2 regions of the Leucobacter sp. gxy201 genome follow, and region 2 is predicted to be linked to the other one. Evidence: predicted binding sites of a transcription regulator. Region 2 holds the regulator's gene; the other holds the start of a gene.
What was found. Region 2 encodes HspR, which represses chaperone genes until heat shock. Its sites were predicted from a motif close to AAGTTGAGTCNNNNNGACTCAACTT; they were not measured.
Positions count from the first base shown of each region.

Region 1: NHL51_RS04465 (ATP-dependent Clp protease ATP-binding subunit) is a predicted target of HspR. The motif match lies at 4,772-4,796, and genes of this name have one in related genera.

Region 1 covers NZ_JAMXWS010000002.1:344,699-352,247, forward strand. The annotation lists gene NHL51_RS04450 (D-serine ammonia-lyase) at 1-399, opposite strand, end outside; gene NHL51_RS04455 (aldo/keto reductase) at 487-1,419, opposite strand; gene NHL51_RS04460 (diacylglycerol/lipid kinase family protein) at 1,482-2,411, opposite strand; gene NHL51_RS04465 (ATP-dependent Clp protease ATP-binding subunit) at 2,446-4,710, opposite strand; gene NHL51_RS04470 (TMEM175 family protein) at 4,898-5,539, opposite strand; gene NHL51_RS04475 (shikimate dehydrogenase) at 5,732-6,604, opposite strand; gene NHL51_RS04480 (TIM barrel protein) at 6,784-7,549, shown strand, end outside.
Region 2 covers NZ_JAMXWS010000004.1:129,620-137,168, reverse strand. The annotation lists gene NHL51_RS07935 (LysR family transcriptional regulator) at 1-595, shown strand, start outside; gene NHL51_RS07930 (MFS transporter) at 675-1,973, opposite strand; gene NHL51_RS07925 (class I SAM-dependent methyltransferase) at 2,262-3,389, opposite strand; gene NHL51_RS07920 (heat shock protein transcriptional repressor HspR) at 3,386-3,808, opposite strand; gene NHL51_RS07915 (DnaJ C-terminal domain-containing protein) at 3,847-4,821, opposite strand; gene NHL51_RS07910 (nucleotide exchange factor GrpE) at 4,814-5,443, opposite strand; gene dnaK (molecular chaperone DnaK) at 5,446-7,293, opposite strand; gene NHL51_RS07900 (NAD(P)/FAD-dependent oxidoreductase) at 7,508-7,549, opposite strand, start outside.

The DNA of each region.
Region 1 (7,549 bases), on a different contig from region 2:
CCGCAGCACCTCGTAGATGCCGCCGCGCGACTTGATGGAGCCCGAGACCGGCAGTTCGCTGTCGAGCTTCAGCCAGAGGCTGCCCGGCAGCTCGCGGCCCGCGCGTGCGGCGAGCTCGGCGTGCAGGCGGGGCGCTCCGACGAGCGGGGATTCGAGAATGCCCTGCGTCGCCCCCGTCTCGGGGAACACGGCGCGGAAGTAGGGGGCGAAGCGCTTCAGCCGGGCCGCCGCGTCGTCGATGTCGGCGCGGGTCAGCCCTACATCGGCGAGCGCGACGGCGGTCGGCGGCAGGCGGGGCGCGAACCACTCGGTCTCGCGCAGCGCGACGAGGTCGGCGATGACCGGCTCGCGCCGCTGCCATTCGGCGAGCGTCGCCCCGTGAATCACTCCATCATGCATACGTCGATTATCGCCGATGCGGGCGACTTCGACAGGGGTCGCCTTCCCCTGACCGGCACCGCGCCGCGCAGCCCGCCCGACGCCGACCTACGGCACGACGGTGCCCGCCGCGCGCACGAGCTCGTACCATTCGGGGCGGGTCAGCACGATGTCGGATCCCTGCGCCGCTGCTGCGACGCGTGCGGGCGTGGTGGTGCCGAGCACGACCTGCATGCGCGCGGGGTGCCGGGTGATCCACGCGACGGCGATCGCCTCGGGCGGCACGTCGTACTTCTCGGCGAGTCGGTCGATCATGGCGTTCAGCTCGGGGTAGCGGTCGGAGCCGAGGAAGGCGCCGTCGAAGAACTGCGCCTGGAACGGCGACCATGCCTGCACTGCGATGTCGTTGAGCCGGCAGTAGTCGAGCACGCCGCCGTCGCGCATCACCGATTGCTCGAGCCCCTGCATGTTCGCGGCGAGCCCCTGCGAGATCATGGGCGCGTGCGTGATCGACAGCTGCAGCTGGTTCACGACGAGCGGCTGATGCAGGCTGCGGCGCAGCAGCTCGATCTGCCCCGGCGTGTGGTTCGAGACGCCGAATGCGCGCACCTTGCCGGCCGCCGCGAGTTCGTCGAACGCGCGCGCCACTTCGTCGGGTTCGACGAGCGCGTCGGGCCGGTGCAGCAGCAGCAGGTCGAGGTAGTCGGTGCCGAGCGCTGCGAGCGATCCGTGCACCGCCTCGATGATGTGCTCGTACGAGAAGTCGAAGTAGGGGCCGTCGTCGACGATGCCGACCTTCGACTGGATCTTCCACTGCTCGCGCTCCGACGGCGTGAGCCGCAGCGCCTCGGCGAAGCGGCGTTCGCAGCCGTGAACGGCGTCTCCGTAGATGTCGGCGTGGTCGAGGACGTTGATCCCTGCGTCTCGCGCGGCGCTCACGAGCGCGCGCACCTCTTCGTCGCTCTGGTGCTCGATGCGCATGAGCCCGAGCACGACCTCGGAGACGGTGAGATCGGTGCCCGGCAGGGTGAAGGTTCGCATTGCGCCAGGCTACCGCCCTCGGGTGACCATCGACAGGGATCGCCTCCCGCGAACGGCCCGCCCTACGCCGGGGCGAGCACTTCGAGCCGCTCGGCGGCCAGGCGGATGCGCACGCGGCCCTCGCCGACCCGCTCGCCGTCGGCGTAGGCGACGAGGCCGGGCGCCTGCGCCTCGACCTCGTTCGCGCGCAGCATCGTCGCCTCGGGGCGCTCGGCGTGGCGGGCCTGCAGCAGCAGGGGGAAGATGCGCAGCAGACGCGCGAGGCCGATCGGCGCGACGTGCGTGATGTCGAGGAAGCCGTCGGCCGGGTCGGCGTCGGGGCACATGGGGATGCCGCCGCCGTAGCTGCGAGTGTTGCCGACGGCGAGCAGGATGCCGGGCCTCGGCTCGGGCGCACCGCCGTCGAGGCGCAGTTCGAACGGCAGCGCGCTCAGGCGCAGCAGCTCGATCGCGAGCGCGAGAAAGTAGCGCAGCCGCCCCTTCGGCCAGCGCAGCCGATTGGTGCGGTCGGCGACGCGGGCGTCGAGCCCGATCGCGCAGACCGTCAGGAAGCGCATGCGCCGCACACCGCCGCCCGGGACGGTGCACTCGATCTCGCCGACATCGATGGGGCGGGTGCGGCCGTTCAGCACGAGATCGATCGCGGCGGCGGCCTGCTCCGCGGATGCAGCCGACCCCGAGCCGACGGGCAGCCCGAGCGCCCGCGCCAGGTCGTTGCCGGTGCCCGCGGGCACGAGCGCGATCGGGATCCCGCAGCCGAGCACGTCGTCGAGGATCAGCGAGAGCGTACCGTCGCCGCCGACGACGGCGATCGCGTCGGGCCGGTCGCGCACGGCGGCTGCGGCGAGGCGGCGCATCTCGTCGCGCGATCCGCCCCGCAGCACCCGCGGTTCGATGCCGTGCTCGCGCAGGCGCGCGACCGCGGCATCGGCGGCCCGGGCTCCGAGCCCGCGCCCCGACACCGGGTTCACGAGCAGAGCGACGGCGGTCACGTCGACCAGTGTGGCACAGGCCGCTCGCGCGGCGTCAGTCGAGCAGCTCGGCCTCGATCACGCCGTCGTCGCCGTCGCCCGATCCACCGGAGCCGCCACCGAACCCGGTGCCGCCCGTGGCGGGCGCCGATCCCTGGCTCTCGAGCATCAGCGCGCTGCCGTCGGAAGCGACATCGACCCGCACCGTGTCGCCGTCGCGCACCTCGCCGCCGAGGATCGCCCGGGCCAGCCGGTCGTCGATCTCGCGCTGCATGAGGCGGCGCAGCGGGCGGGCGCCGTAGATGGGGTCGTAGCCGCGCTCGGCCAGCCACCTGCGCGCGCCCGGCGTCACGGCGAGAGTGAGGCGCCGCTCGGACAGGCGCGTCTGGAGGCGGTCGATCGACAGCTCGACGATCTGCGCGAGGTCGTCGACCGACAGCGGATGGAAGATGACCATCTCGTCGAGGCGGTTCACGAACTCGGGCTTGAAGGCTCGCCGCACGGTCTCGCGCACGGCGCCCTCCTTGTCGGGCCACGACATCTCGGGATCGATGAGGTACTGCGACCCGAGGTTCGAGGTGAGGATCAGGATGACGTTGCGGAAGTCGACCGTGCGGCCCTGACCGTCGGTGAGCCTGCCGTCGTCGAGCACCTGCAACAGCACGTCGAACACCTCGGGGTGCGCCTTCTCGACCTCGTCGAGCAGCACGACCGAGTACGGCCGGCGCCTGACGGCCTCGGTGAGCTGACCGCCCTGCTCGTAGCCGACGTACCCGGGAGGGGCGCCGACGAGGCGCGACACCGAGTGCTTCTCGCCGTACTCCGACATGTCGATGCGCACCATGGCGTGCTCGTCGTCGAAGAGGAACTCGGCGAGGGCCTTCGCGAGCTCGGTCTTGCCGACGCCGGTGGGGCCGAGGAAGAGGAAGGAGCCGGTCGGCCGGTTGGGGTCGGCGATGCCCGCCCGCGTGCGGCGCACCGCGTCGGCGACCGCACGCACGGCGTCGTTCTGGCCGATGAGCCGCTTGCCGAGCTCGCTCTCGAGCGCGAGCAGCTTCTCGGTCTCGCCCTGCATGAGGCGGCCGACCGGGATGCCGGTCCACGCCGCGACCACGCCCGCGATATCCTCATCGGTCACCTGGTCGTTCACCATGCGCGGCTCGCCGTCGCCCGCCGCGGCGCCTGCCTCTTCGGCGTGCTCGGCCTCGATGAGCTGCTTCTGGATGACGGGGATCTCGCCGTAGAGCAGTTTCGACGCTTTCTCGAGGTTGCCGTCGCGCTGGGCCACCTCGGCCTGCATGCGCAGCTGGTCGAGCTTCTCGCGCAGTTCGCCGACGCGGTTCAGCGAGGCGCGCTCGCGCTCCCACCGCTCCTCGAGCACGTCGAGCTCGCGCTGGCGCGCCGCGAGGTCGTCGCGCAGCTTCGCGAGGCGATCCTTCGAGGCCTCGTCCTTCTCCTTCTTGAGCGCCATCTCCTCGAGCTTCATGCGGTCGACGGCGCGGCGGCGCTCGTCGATCTCGATGGGGGCCGAGTCGATCTCCATGCGCAGGCGCGACGCCGCCTCGTCGATCAGGTCGATCGCCTTGTCGGGGAGCTGCCGCGCCGTGATGTAGCGGTTCGAGAGCGCAGCCGCGGCGACGAGCGCCGAGTCGGCGATGGTGACCTTGTGGTGGGCCTCGTAGCGCTCCTTCAGCCCGCGCAGAATGGCCACGGTGTCTTCGACCGTGGGCTCCCCCACGTACACCTGTTGGAAGCGCCGTTCGAGCGCCGCGTCCTTCTCGATGTATTCGCGGTACTCGTCGAGGGTGGTCGCGCCGATGAGGCGCAGTTCGCCGCGCGCGAGCATGGGCTTCAGCATCTGAGATGCCGCGACCGACGATTCGCCGCCGCCCGCGCCCATGAGCGTGTGCAGTTCGTCGATGAAGGTGATGAACTTGCCGTCGGAGTCCTTGATCTCCTGCAGCACGGCCTTCATGCGCTCCTCGAACTCGCCGCGGTACTTCGCGCCCGCGATGAGCGCCGAGATGTCGAGCGAGATGAGCTCCTTGTCCTTCAGGGACTCGGCGACGTCTCCCGCGACGATGCGCTGGGCGAGGCCTTCGACGACGGCGGTCTTGCCGACGCCGGGTTCGCCGATGAGCACCGGGTTGTTCTTCGTGCGGCGGGTGAGCACCTGGCTCACACGGCGGATCTCGGAATCGCGGCCGATGACGGGGTCGAGCCCGCCGGAACGCGCGACCTCGGTGAGGTTGACGCCGAACTGCTCGAGCGCGCTCTGCTCGCCGCCTTCGCCCTGGGCGGGCTGCCAATTCGCCTGCATGCGGGGGTCCTTTCGTTCAGCAGACGCCTGCGATCGGGCCGCTCAACGCACCCGAATCACAAACTTGAGTGATAATGACTCAAGTTTATGCGAGTGCGCGAATTTTCGCCAGGGATCGCCCCTCGCGCTAGCTGTGAGTTCGCCCGTCGCACCCCGATACCGCGGAACCCGGCGCCGCTCGCGCGCATCACGCCTGCCGGGCCGCGGCGCGCTCGCTCATACGGCCCGTCGCGAAGCCGACGGGCACGAGCAGCGCCCAGCACAGCTGCGCCCAGTTCGGGCCGGCGAGATAGGCGACGGGGATCGACGCCGCGAACACCGCGATCTGCGCGACGAGGTCGAAGCGCGCCGCCCGCACCGCCCGCGGGGCGAGGCGCTCCTCGAGCAGGCCGCGGGCCCGCCCGATCTCGACGGTGACGCCCTGCGAGGCGATCGCGAGCGCCACGTTCACCGCGTAGATCGCGGTGGGCAGCGGGTACTCAGAGATCTCGGGGTCGCTGATGCCCTGCGTCGTGAACGCGATGAACACGATGAGCCCGGCGGTGACGAGATTCGATGCGATCACCGCGCTGTCGAAGGCGCGGAACTTCGCGAGAACCGAGGTGTTCGCGCGCCAGAAGATGGCGATCACGATGAAGCTGATCACGAAGCCGAGCAGTTGCGACCCGAGCCCGCCCGAGAGCAGCGTCGCCAGGTCGGTCCACTCGGCCGCCGGCGGCAGGTCGATATTCGCGATGAGTAGCGTGATCGCGAACCCGTAGATGGCGTCGAAGAAGCCGAGCCCGCGCCCGAACTCGGCGCCCTCGCGCCCGAAGACCTGCTCGGCCATGCCGCCCCCTCGCGTATCCGTTGACACGAGAATACGCTCGGGGCGGAACAATGGGTCGCATATCGGGGTTCCGGGACAGGGATCCCCACAATATGCGACCCATCGTCGCCGCAGCGCGGGTGCGGGCCCGCGATTGCAGCCGCTACGAGTCGAAGCCGATGTCGGTGCTGCGTCTGCGATGCCGCTCTCGGCCTACTTCGCCGCGGTCTCCGCAGCCTCCGCGGCGTCCTCGGCTTCGATGAGGCTGCGGAAGTGCGCGTGCATGCGGGCCGGATCGGCCTCGCGGCCGGTGACGAGCCGGAAGGTGTCGACCGCCTGGCCGACGGCCATGTGCCCGCCGTGCATCGTGCGGCAGCCGACCTCGCGGGCGGTGCGCAGCAGCTCGGTCTCGAGCGGCCGGTAGACGATGTCGGCGACCCAGTGGCGGGGGCGCAGCAGCGAGGGATCGAGCGGCGTGCCGGGGTGGTGGTCCATACCGATGGGCGTGCAGTTGACGACGCCGTCGCCGGTCTCGAGCAGCTCGGGAAGCCATTCGGGCCCGGCGGCGCGCACCGGGCGGCCGTGGCGGACCTCGAGCTCGGCGGCGAGCGCGCCGGCCCGCTCGGCGTCGAGGTCGACGATGACGAGGTCTGCGGCGCCGAGGCGCAGCAGCGCATCGGAGACGGCGGAGCCCGCCCCGCCAGCGCCGAGCTGCACGACGCTTCCGGTGGCGGCGCCCGGGAGGGCCTCGCGGAAAGCGCGCTCGAAGCCCGTAGTGTCGGTGTTGTAGCCGATGCGCCCCTCGGGCGTGAGGAGCACGGTATTGACGGCGCCCAGCCCCTCGGCGACGGGGTCGAGCCGGCCGAGCAGCGGAATGACGTCGCGCTTGCAGGGGTGGGTGATGTTGAGGGCGTCGAAGCCGAGGCGCTCGGCCCAATCGAGGATCTCGGGGAGGCGCTCCGGCTCGAGATCGAGCGCGGTGAGGTCGATCGGCCGGTAGACGAGGGCGATGCCCTGCTCCCGCCCCTCGCGCATGTGCATCGGGGGCGTGAGCGACGGAGTGGTGCCCGTGCCGACGAGGCCCATGAGGATCACATTCTTGGGGGGCACGGCCACTCCTTCGTTCGCGGTGCAGTATCGACCGGAGTGCTCTCCGATAGATACTCGGCAGTACATTATGTACTAACCAGTGAGTTAATGCTCCCGGGTCTCCGGCGTTCTTGTCAAGCCTAGTAAATTAACTATCCGGTTGGTACATTATGGGCATGCGCACCTCCATCGCCACTGTCTGCCTGTCAGGCGGTCTCGCCGAGAAGCTCCATGCCTGCGCCGCTGCAGGCTTCGACGGCGTCGAGATCATGGACTCCGACCTCGTCGCCGCCGCCGAGTCGCCCGAAGAGATCCGTGCACTGTGCGCGCGCCTGGGGCTCACGATCGATCTCTTCCAGCCGTTCCGCGACTTCGAGGGCGTGACCTCCGAGCTGCTCGCCGACAACCTGCGGCGGGCCCGCGCGAAGTTCGAGGTCATGCAGCGGCTCGGCGCAGAGATGGTGCTGCTGTGCAGCAACGTCGCCACCGCCACGATCGCCGACCCCGAGGTCGCCGCCGAGCAGCTCGCAGCCCTCGCCGACGTCGCCGCCGAATACGGCATCTCCATCGCATACGAGGCCCTCGCCTGGGGCAAGTACGTCAACGACTACCGCGACGCCTGGCGCATCGTCGAGAAGGCCGACCGCCCGAACCTCGGCATCTGCCTCGACAGCTTCCACGTGCTCTCGCGCGGGCACGACCCGGCCGAGATCGAGGAGATCGCCGCCGATAAGCTCTTCTTCCTGCAGCTCGCCGACGCCCCGTCGATGGACATGGACGTGCTGTCGTGGAGCCGCCACCACCGCCTCTTCCCCGGCGAGGGCGACTTCGACCTCATCCGGTTCCTCTCGCACGTCATGCTCGCCGGCTACCGCGGGCCGCTCTCGCTCGAGGTCTTCAACGACACCTTCCGCCAGACCGACACCGCTCGCACCGCGGCGC
Region 2 (7,549 bases):
ATCGTGCGTCGTGCCGGTCTGCACCGCGCTGCAGAGCACGCACCCCGACATCGACTTCGACGTGCTGGCGGCGACGCAACCGGTGCGACAGCACCGCTCGGGCGTCGATATCGAGGTCGTCGTCGGCAAACCGCATGTCCATAATGCGATCGCGGCGCACATCGCCTCCTACCGGCTCGCGCTGTACGCCACTCCCGCGTACCTCGAGTCCCACGGCGCACCCCGGTCGATCGCCGATCTCGCGCAGCACCGGCTCATCTTCTACGTCGACTCGGCCCTGCAGGTCGACGATCTCGATGCGGCCCGCAAGGGCCTGCCGAAGTCGCTGCCGACCATCAGCTCGACGAGCGTGTTCGCCCACGTCGCGGCGACGGCGGCGTCCGCGGGCATCGGCATCCTGCCGCACTTCCTCGCCCACGAGCACCCGTCGCTCGTCCCGGTGCTGCCCGACGACTACGAGCACCGGGCCGACTATTGGGCCGTCGCACGCGAAGACAATCTGCGCAAACCTGCCGTCGCGCTCTGTCTGCGCGCCCTGATCGACCAGACGCAGTCCTACGTCGACGACAGGGCATCGGCGCCCGCGCTGCCGTAACAGCGTATCGGGGCGGGAGTCCGCCCCGCCCCGATACGCACCGCCGTTCGGTTCCGTCGTCTTCGGGCGGCCGACCGCCCTACTCGCCGTACTCGCCGTACTCGCCGTACTTCGCGAGATCCTCCCGGTCGAGCTCCTTCAGGTCGATGCCCCGGGTCTCGCGCATGACGATCACCGCGACGAGGGAGATCGCGCAGGCGAATGCGAGGTAGATCGCCACGGGTACTCCTGAACCGAATTCGCGCAGCAGGGCCGCCGCGATGATCGGCGCCACCGAGCCGGCGACGATCGACGTGACCTGGTATCCGAGCGAGACGCCCGAGTAGCGCATGCGAGTCGGGAACATCTCGGCCATGATCGACGGCTGCCCGGCGTACATCGTGCCGTGCAGCAGTAGGCCGAGCGTGATAGCGATGACGATCAGCACCGGATTCTCGGTATTGAAGAGCGGGAATGCGATGAAGCCCCAGGCGGCGGAGAGCACGACGCCCGCGCCGTAGACCGGCCGACGGCCGAGACGGTCTCCGAGCCGACCGATGACGGGGATCGCGAAGAACTGGATCGCATGCGCCAGCAGCAGGAAGCTCAGGATCGAGGTCGTATCCATCCCGCGGTGGATGGACAGGTAGGTGATCGAGAAGGTCACGACCAGGTAGTACATGATGTTCTCCGCGAACCGCAGACCCATCGCGGTGAACACCTGGCGGGGGTACTGGCGGAAGACGTCGACGAGCCCGTTCGTGCGCTTCTGACGCACCACCTCGATCTGCTTCGTCTCGGTGAAGATCGGGGCGTCGTTGACCTTCGTGCGCACGTAGTATCCGACTGCGACGATGATCACCGACAGCCAGAATCCGATACGCCAGCCCCACGAGAGGAACTGCGCATCGGAGAGCGACCACGACAGCACCCACAGCACGATCGTCGCGAGGAGGTTGCCGAGCGGGAGCGCGGCCTGCGGCCAGCTCGCCCAGAATCCGCGGCTGTCGTTCGGCGAGTGCTCCGCCACGAGCAGCACCGCCCCGCCCCACTCGCCGCCGACGGCGAAGCCCTGGATGAACCGCAGCGCGACGAGCAGCGCCGGCGCCCAGTACTGGATGGTGTCGAAGGTCGGCAGGCACCCCATGAGGAAGGTGGTCGCACCGACCATGACGATGGCGACCTGCAGCAGGTGCTTGCGCCCGTAGCGGTCGCCGAAGTACCCGAATACCACGCCTCCCAGCGGGCGGGCGATGAACCCGACGGCATAGGTGACGAACGCGGCGATCACTCCATCGAGCGGATCGCCGGTCTGCGGGAAGAAGATCTTGTTGAACACGAGCGTCGCCGCTGTCGTGTACAGGAAGAACTCGTACCACTCGACCACGGTGCCCGCCATCGATGCGATGACGACGCGGCGCAGCGTGCGCTTGAGCGCGCTGCCCGTCTCGACCTGCTGTTCCCTTACGGCCACTGCTACCTCCTTGTAGCTGAAACGTAGATCTTCGACCGACCGAAGCTCACCCCAGCTTCTTGCCTGGGCGCGGGGCTGGCAAGACGATTTACCGCACGTCGTATGTGCATGCACGCACAGTCGCGCGATCTTGCCCTCGGCCGCTTGTGCACTGATCGATCATCATCGAGGGGCGTTCCCGAGAGCGCCGCTGTACAGCGAGCGCCCCAGGGATCACCGGCGCCGCGCCGCCAGCACCGTGTAGGTGCGATCGCGCGCGATCTGCTCGACCGGGCCGACCGTGCGTTCGACGAGGGGACGGTAGCGCAGGTGCGAGTTGAAGACGATGCGCAGTTCGCCGCCCGGCGCGAGCGCGCGGCCGCAGGCCCGGATGAGCCGATGACCCACGCCCGCGTGCACTGCGGCGCCCGTGTGGAACGGCGGGTTCAGCAGGATCAGCTCGGCCCAGCCGTCGGGCACGGCCTCCAGCGCATCGGCCCGGTGGATGTCGATGCGCTCCGCAACGCCAGCCGCTTCGGCGGTGAGCCGGGTCGCGGCGACCGCGGCGACCGACTGATCGGTTGCGAGAACCTGCGCATGCGGCAGCCGCAGCGCCGCCGATACGGCGAGCGAACCGTTGCCGCAGCCGAGATCGACGACCCGGCGCGCGGCGGGCGCCCCGTCGAGACCCGCGAGCAGCAGTCGGCTGCCGTGATCGAGGGTCGCGCCACCGAAGGTCGCGCCGAACGCGGCGACGCGGAAGGGGAGGTCGGGGTCGGTACCCCATCGGGGGAATGGTGCGGGGCCGGAGTCCGAGGCCGGAGCCGAGGCGGTGAGCACGCGGGCCTTGCGCCGCCCGAGCCCGGCGGCCACCTCGTCGAAGTACCGCCCGAGCACCTCGTTCTGGGTGCGCGTCATGTGCTTCACCCGCCCGCCCGCGATGACGCGCACCTCGGGCGTCGCCCACCGGGCGATCGACCACGCGATCTCGTCGAGCGCGTCGAGGCTGCGCGGCAGCTGCAGCAGCACGACGCGGGCGCCCGACAGCAGCGAGGCGTCGAGTCCGTGGGCCGCGATGTCGTCTGAGAGACCGAGGCGCGCCGCATTCGCCGCGACCGCGCGCTCGCCGAGCAGCGGGTCCTGATGGCTGCGCACCCGGCGCGCGCCGAGCACGGCGATAGCGCCGAGCGTCAGCGCCCCGTGTCGGTCGCCGATCACGACGACCTCGCCGGGCCCGGCCGCCCGCACGTCTGCGGCCGCGGTGTCGAGGATCAGTTCGTCGGCCGCGTCGTGGGCCTGCAGCTCCGGCGCATCGACGTCGGGCTTCCGCGAGAGCTGCGCCAGCAGGTGCTCGAGGTTCACGGCCTCCACACCACGACCTCGGCGTTGCGGCGCACACGGGTGCCGCGTCGAAGCGTGACGACCTCGCCGCCCGCAGCGCCGGCCGCGAACACCCGGCGATCGGGCCGCTGCATGCGCTCCTCCGAGAGGGCGCGTTCGAGATCCCTGACCTGCCCCTCGAGCATGCGCACGCGGTCTTCGAGCTGGATGACCCGGCGGATGCCCTCGAGGCTCAGCCCTTCGGCCGAGAGCCGGGCGACCTCGCGCAGACGCGCGACGTCGTGCAGCGAGTATCGGCGGGTGTTGCCCCGCGTACGCTGCGGCGTGACGAGCCCGATACGGTCGTACTGCCGCAGCGTCTGCGGGTGCATCTCGGCGAGCCCCGCCGCCGCCGCGATGGCGAACACCGGAGTGTAGCGATCGAGCTGGGGGTCGGCCATGGGGCTCACCTGTCTTTCATTCGGGGCGTGCCGGGCGCTCAGGCGCCTCGCACACGTGCATACAGATCCTCGCGCGGATTCTCGTTCGGTTCAACGTCGCGGAAGGCCTCGAGGGCCTCGCGCGCCGCGTCGGAGAGGTGCGAGGGGACCACGATCTGGACCTCGGCGAGCAGATCGCCGGTGCCCTTCGCGCTCTTCACGCCGCGCCCCTTGACGCGCAGTACGCGGCCGCTCGGAGTGCCCGGCTGCACGCGCAGCTTCACAGTGCCCTCGCCGAGCGTCGGCACTTCGACGGTCGCGCCGAGTGCGGCCTCCGAGAAGGTCACCGGCAGCTTGAGGCGCAGGTTCTGGCCGTCGCGCTCGAATACGGGGTGCTTGCGCACGTGCACCGTGACGATGATGTCGCCGGCCGAGCCGCCGTTCGGGCTCGGTTCGCCCTTGCCGCGCACCTTGATCTTCTGACCATCGGCGACCCCGGCAGGGATCTTCACCTTGACCGGGCCGCCGGGCGCCTGGAGCGTCACCGTCTGGCCGCCCACCGCCGTCTCGAAGTCGAGCGTGGTCGAGGCCTGGATGTCGCGCCCGGGCTGAGGGCCTCGAGGCGCCCCGCCGCCGAACATGTTGAAGATGTCGTCGTAGCCCTGACCGCCGGTGCGGAACCCGCCCGGCTGCCCGCCGAACTGGGCGCCGCCGCGATGGCCGCCCCCGAACATGCCGCCGAAGATGTCCTCGAAGCCCTGGCTCCCGCCGCCGCCCGCCGTGAAGCGGGCGCCGCCGGCGCCCATGGCTCGGATCTGGTCGTACTCCGCCCGCTCCTCCGTGTCGGAGAGCACGGCGTACGCCTCGCTGATCTCTTTGAACTTGGTCTCGGCCGTGGCATCGCCCGGGTTGGAATCGGGGTGGTACTTGCGCGCGAGTTTGCGGTAGGCCTTCTTGATCTCAGCCTCGCTTGCCGCCTTCGAGACGCCGAGGGTGCGGTAGAAGTCTTTCTCGAGCCAATCCTGACTAGCCATCTGCCCCCACCGCCACCGCTACCTTGGCGGGGCGCAGCTCGACTTCGCCGATGCGGTACCCCCGCTCGATCACGTCGAGCACGACATGCTCCTCGGTGCCGGGGACCGGCACCTGGGCGATCGCCTCGTGCACCTGCGGGTCGAAGGGCTCGCCCTTCTCGCCGAAGCCCTCGAGACCGAGGCGCTCCACGACGCCGCGCAGCTTCTGCGCGATCGTTGCGAACGCCGACCCCTCGACCAGGTCGCCGTGCTGGTCGGCGCGGTCGAGGTCGTCGAGCACCGTGAGCAGCGGCGACACGGCCGCGGCGACCGCGCGCTGCTTCTCGAGCACGGCGTTCGCCTCGGTGCGCTTGCGGTAGTTCGCGTACTCGGCGGTCAGACGGCGCAGATCTTCGAGGTACGACTTCTCCTCGTCCGAGAGATTCTCGTCGGCCTCCGCCGCATCGGCCTCGGCCGCGTCCGCGTTCTGCTCCGCGCCCAGGATGTCTTCGACGGTCAGGCCGTCTTCGGCGTTCTCGGCCCCCTGCTGCGGCACAGGGCCGGAAGAGTTCTCCTCTTCCGACCCTGCAGCAGGAACGTCACGGGGCTCTTCGCCGGGAATGTGCTGTTCCTGTTCAGCCATGGTTACTTCGACTCCTCGTCCTCGACGACCTCTGCGTCGACCACGTCGTCATCGTTCGACTCCTCGGCGGTGGCGCCGGCCTCGGGGGCCTCGGCCTGCGCCTGGGCGTAGATGGCCTCGCCGAGCTTCGTCTGGCTCTGGCCGAGCTTCTCGGACGCGGCCTTCACCGCATCCTCGTCGTCGCCCGCGAGCGCCTGCTTCAGCTCGTCGAGATCGCCCTGCACCTCGGTCTTGACGTCCTCGGGCAGCTTGTCCTCGTTCTCGCTGATGAGCTTCTCGGTCGAGTAGGCCAGCTGCTCGGCCTGGTTGCGCTGCTCGGCGGTCTCGCGGCGCTTCTTGTCCTCGGCGGCGTGCTCCTCGGCTTCGCGCACCATGCGCTCGATGTCCTCCTTCGAGAGGGTCGAGCCGCCCGAGATCGTGATGGTCTGCTCCTGGCCGGTGCCCTTGTCCTTCGCCGAGACCTGCACGATGCCGTTGGCGTCGATGTCGAAGGTCACCTCGACCTGCGGGATGCCGCGGGGAGCCGGCGCGATGCCGGTGAGCTCGAAGGTGCCGAGATTCTTGTTGTCGCGGGTGAACTCGCGCTCGCCCTGGAAGACCTGGATGGCGACCGAGGGCTGGTTGTCCTCGGCGGTGGTGAAGGTCTCGCTGCGCTTCGTCGGAATGGCGGTGTTGCGCTCGATGAGCTTCGTCATGATGCCGCCCTTGGTCTCGATGCCGAGCGACAGGGGGGTCACGTCGATGAGCAGAACGTCCTTGCGCTCGCCCTTCAGCACGCCGGCCTGGAGGGCTGCGCCGACGGCGACGACCTCATCCGGGTTCACGCCCTTGTTGGGCTCGCGGCCGCCGGTGAGCTGCTTCACGAGCTCGGTGACCGCGGGCATGCGGGTCGAGCCGCCGACGAGCACGACGTGCGCGATGTCGCCGACCTTGACGCCCGCCTCGGCGATGACGTCGTTGAACGGCTTGCGGGTGCGCTCGAGCAGATCCTTGGTGAGCTCCTCGAACTTGGCGCGCGAGAGGGTCTCGTCGAGGTTGGCCGGGCCGTTCTCGGTGAGCGAGAGGTAGGGCAGCTGGATCTGGGTGCTCATCGAGTTCGAGAGCTCCTTCTTCGCCTGCTCAGCGGCCTCCTTGAGGCGCTGGAGGGCGATCTTGTCCTTCGAGACGTCGACGCCGGTCGAGTTCTTGAACTGCGTGATGAGCCACTCGACGACGCGCTGGTCCCAGTCGTCGCCGCCCAGGCGGTTGTCGCCCGAGGTGGCGCGCACCTGGATGGTCGAGAAGTCGTCGTCCTTGCCCACCTCGAGGAGGGAGACGTCGAAGGTGCCGCCGCCGAGGTCGAAGACGAGGATGAGCTCGTCCTCCTTGCCCTTGTCGAGGCCATACGCGAGCGCGGCGGCGGTGGGCTCGTTGATGATGCGGAGCACGTTGAGGCCCGAGATCTCGCCGGCTTCCTTGGTGGCCTGTCGCTCGGCGTCGTTGAAGTACGCCGGCACGGTGATGACCGCGTCGGTGACCTTGTCGCCGAGGTAGGTCTCGGCGTCGCGCTTCAGCTTCATGAGCGTGCGAGCCGAGATCTCCTGCGCGGTGTAGCGCTTGCCGTCGATCTCGTCGGTCTTCCAATCGGTGCCCATGTGGCGCTTGACCGACGCGAGGGTGCGGTCGACGTTGGTGACGGCCTGGCGCTTCGCGGTCTCGCCGACGAGCACCTCGCCGTCCTTCGTGAAGGCGACGATCGAGGGGGTGGTGCGCAACCCTTCGGCGTTCGCGATGACGGTGGGCTCGCCGCCCTCCAGCACCGAGACGACCGAGTTGGTGGTACCGAGGTCAATGCCTACTGCGCGTGACATGCGTTCTCCTTCTGCTGCTGTGATCGGCGGAACGGACCGCTTGCGCGACCGACCGTCGTGGTCCCGTGCTCCCGGCCCGGGATGATTTCGCAAGCACCCGAGCAACCTTGAGCCTGATGAACTCAAGTTTACCGACTGCATCGGAGACGTCAAGTTCTCCGCCTCAAACTTGAGTCGATCTCACTCAACTCTCAGCTTGAGCACCCCACGCCGGTCAGCGACCGCTGATGAGGTTCGCGAGGCGCGCGGCAGGGTG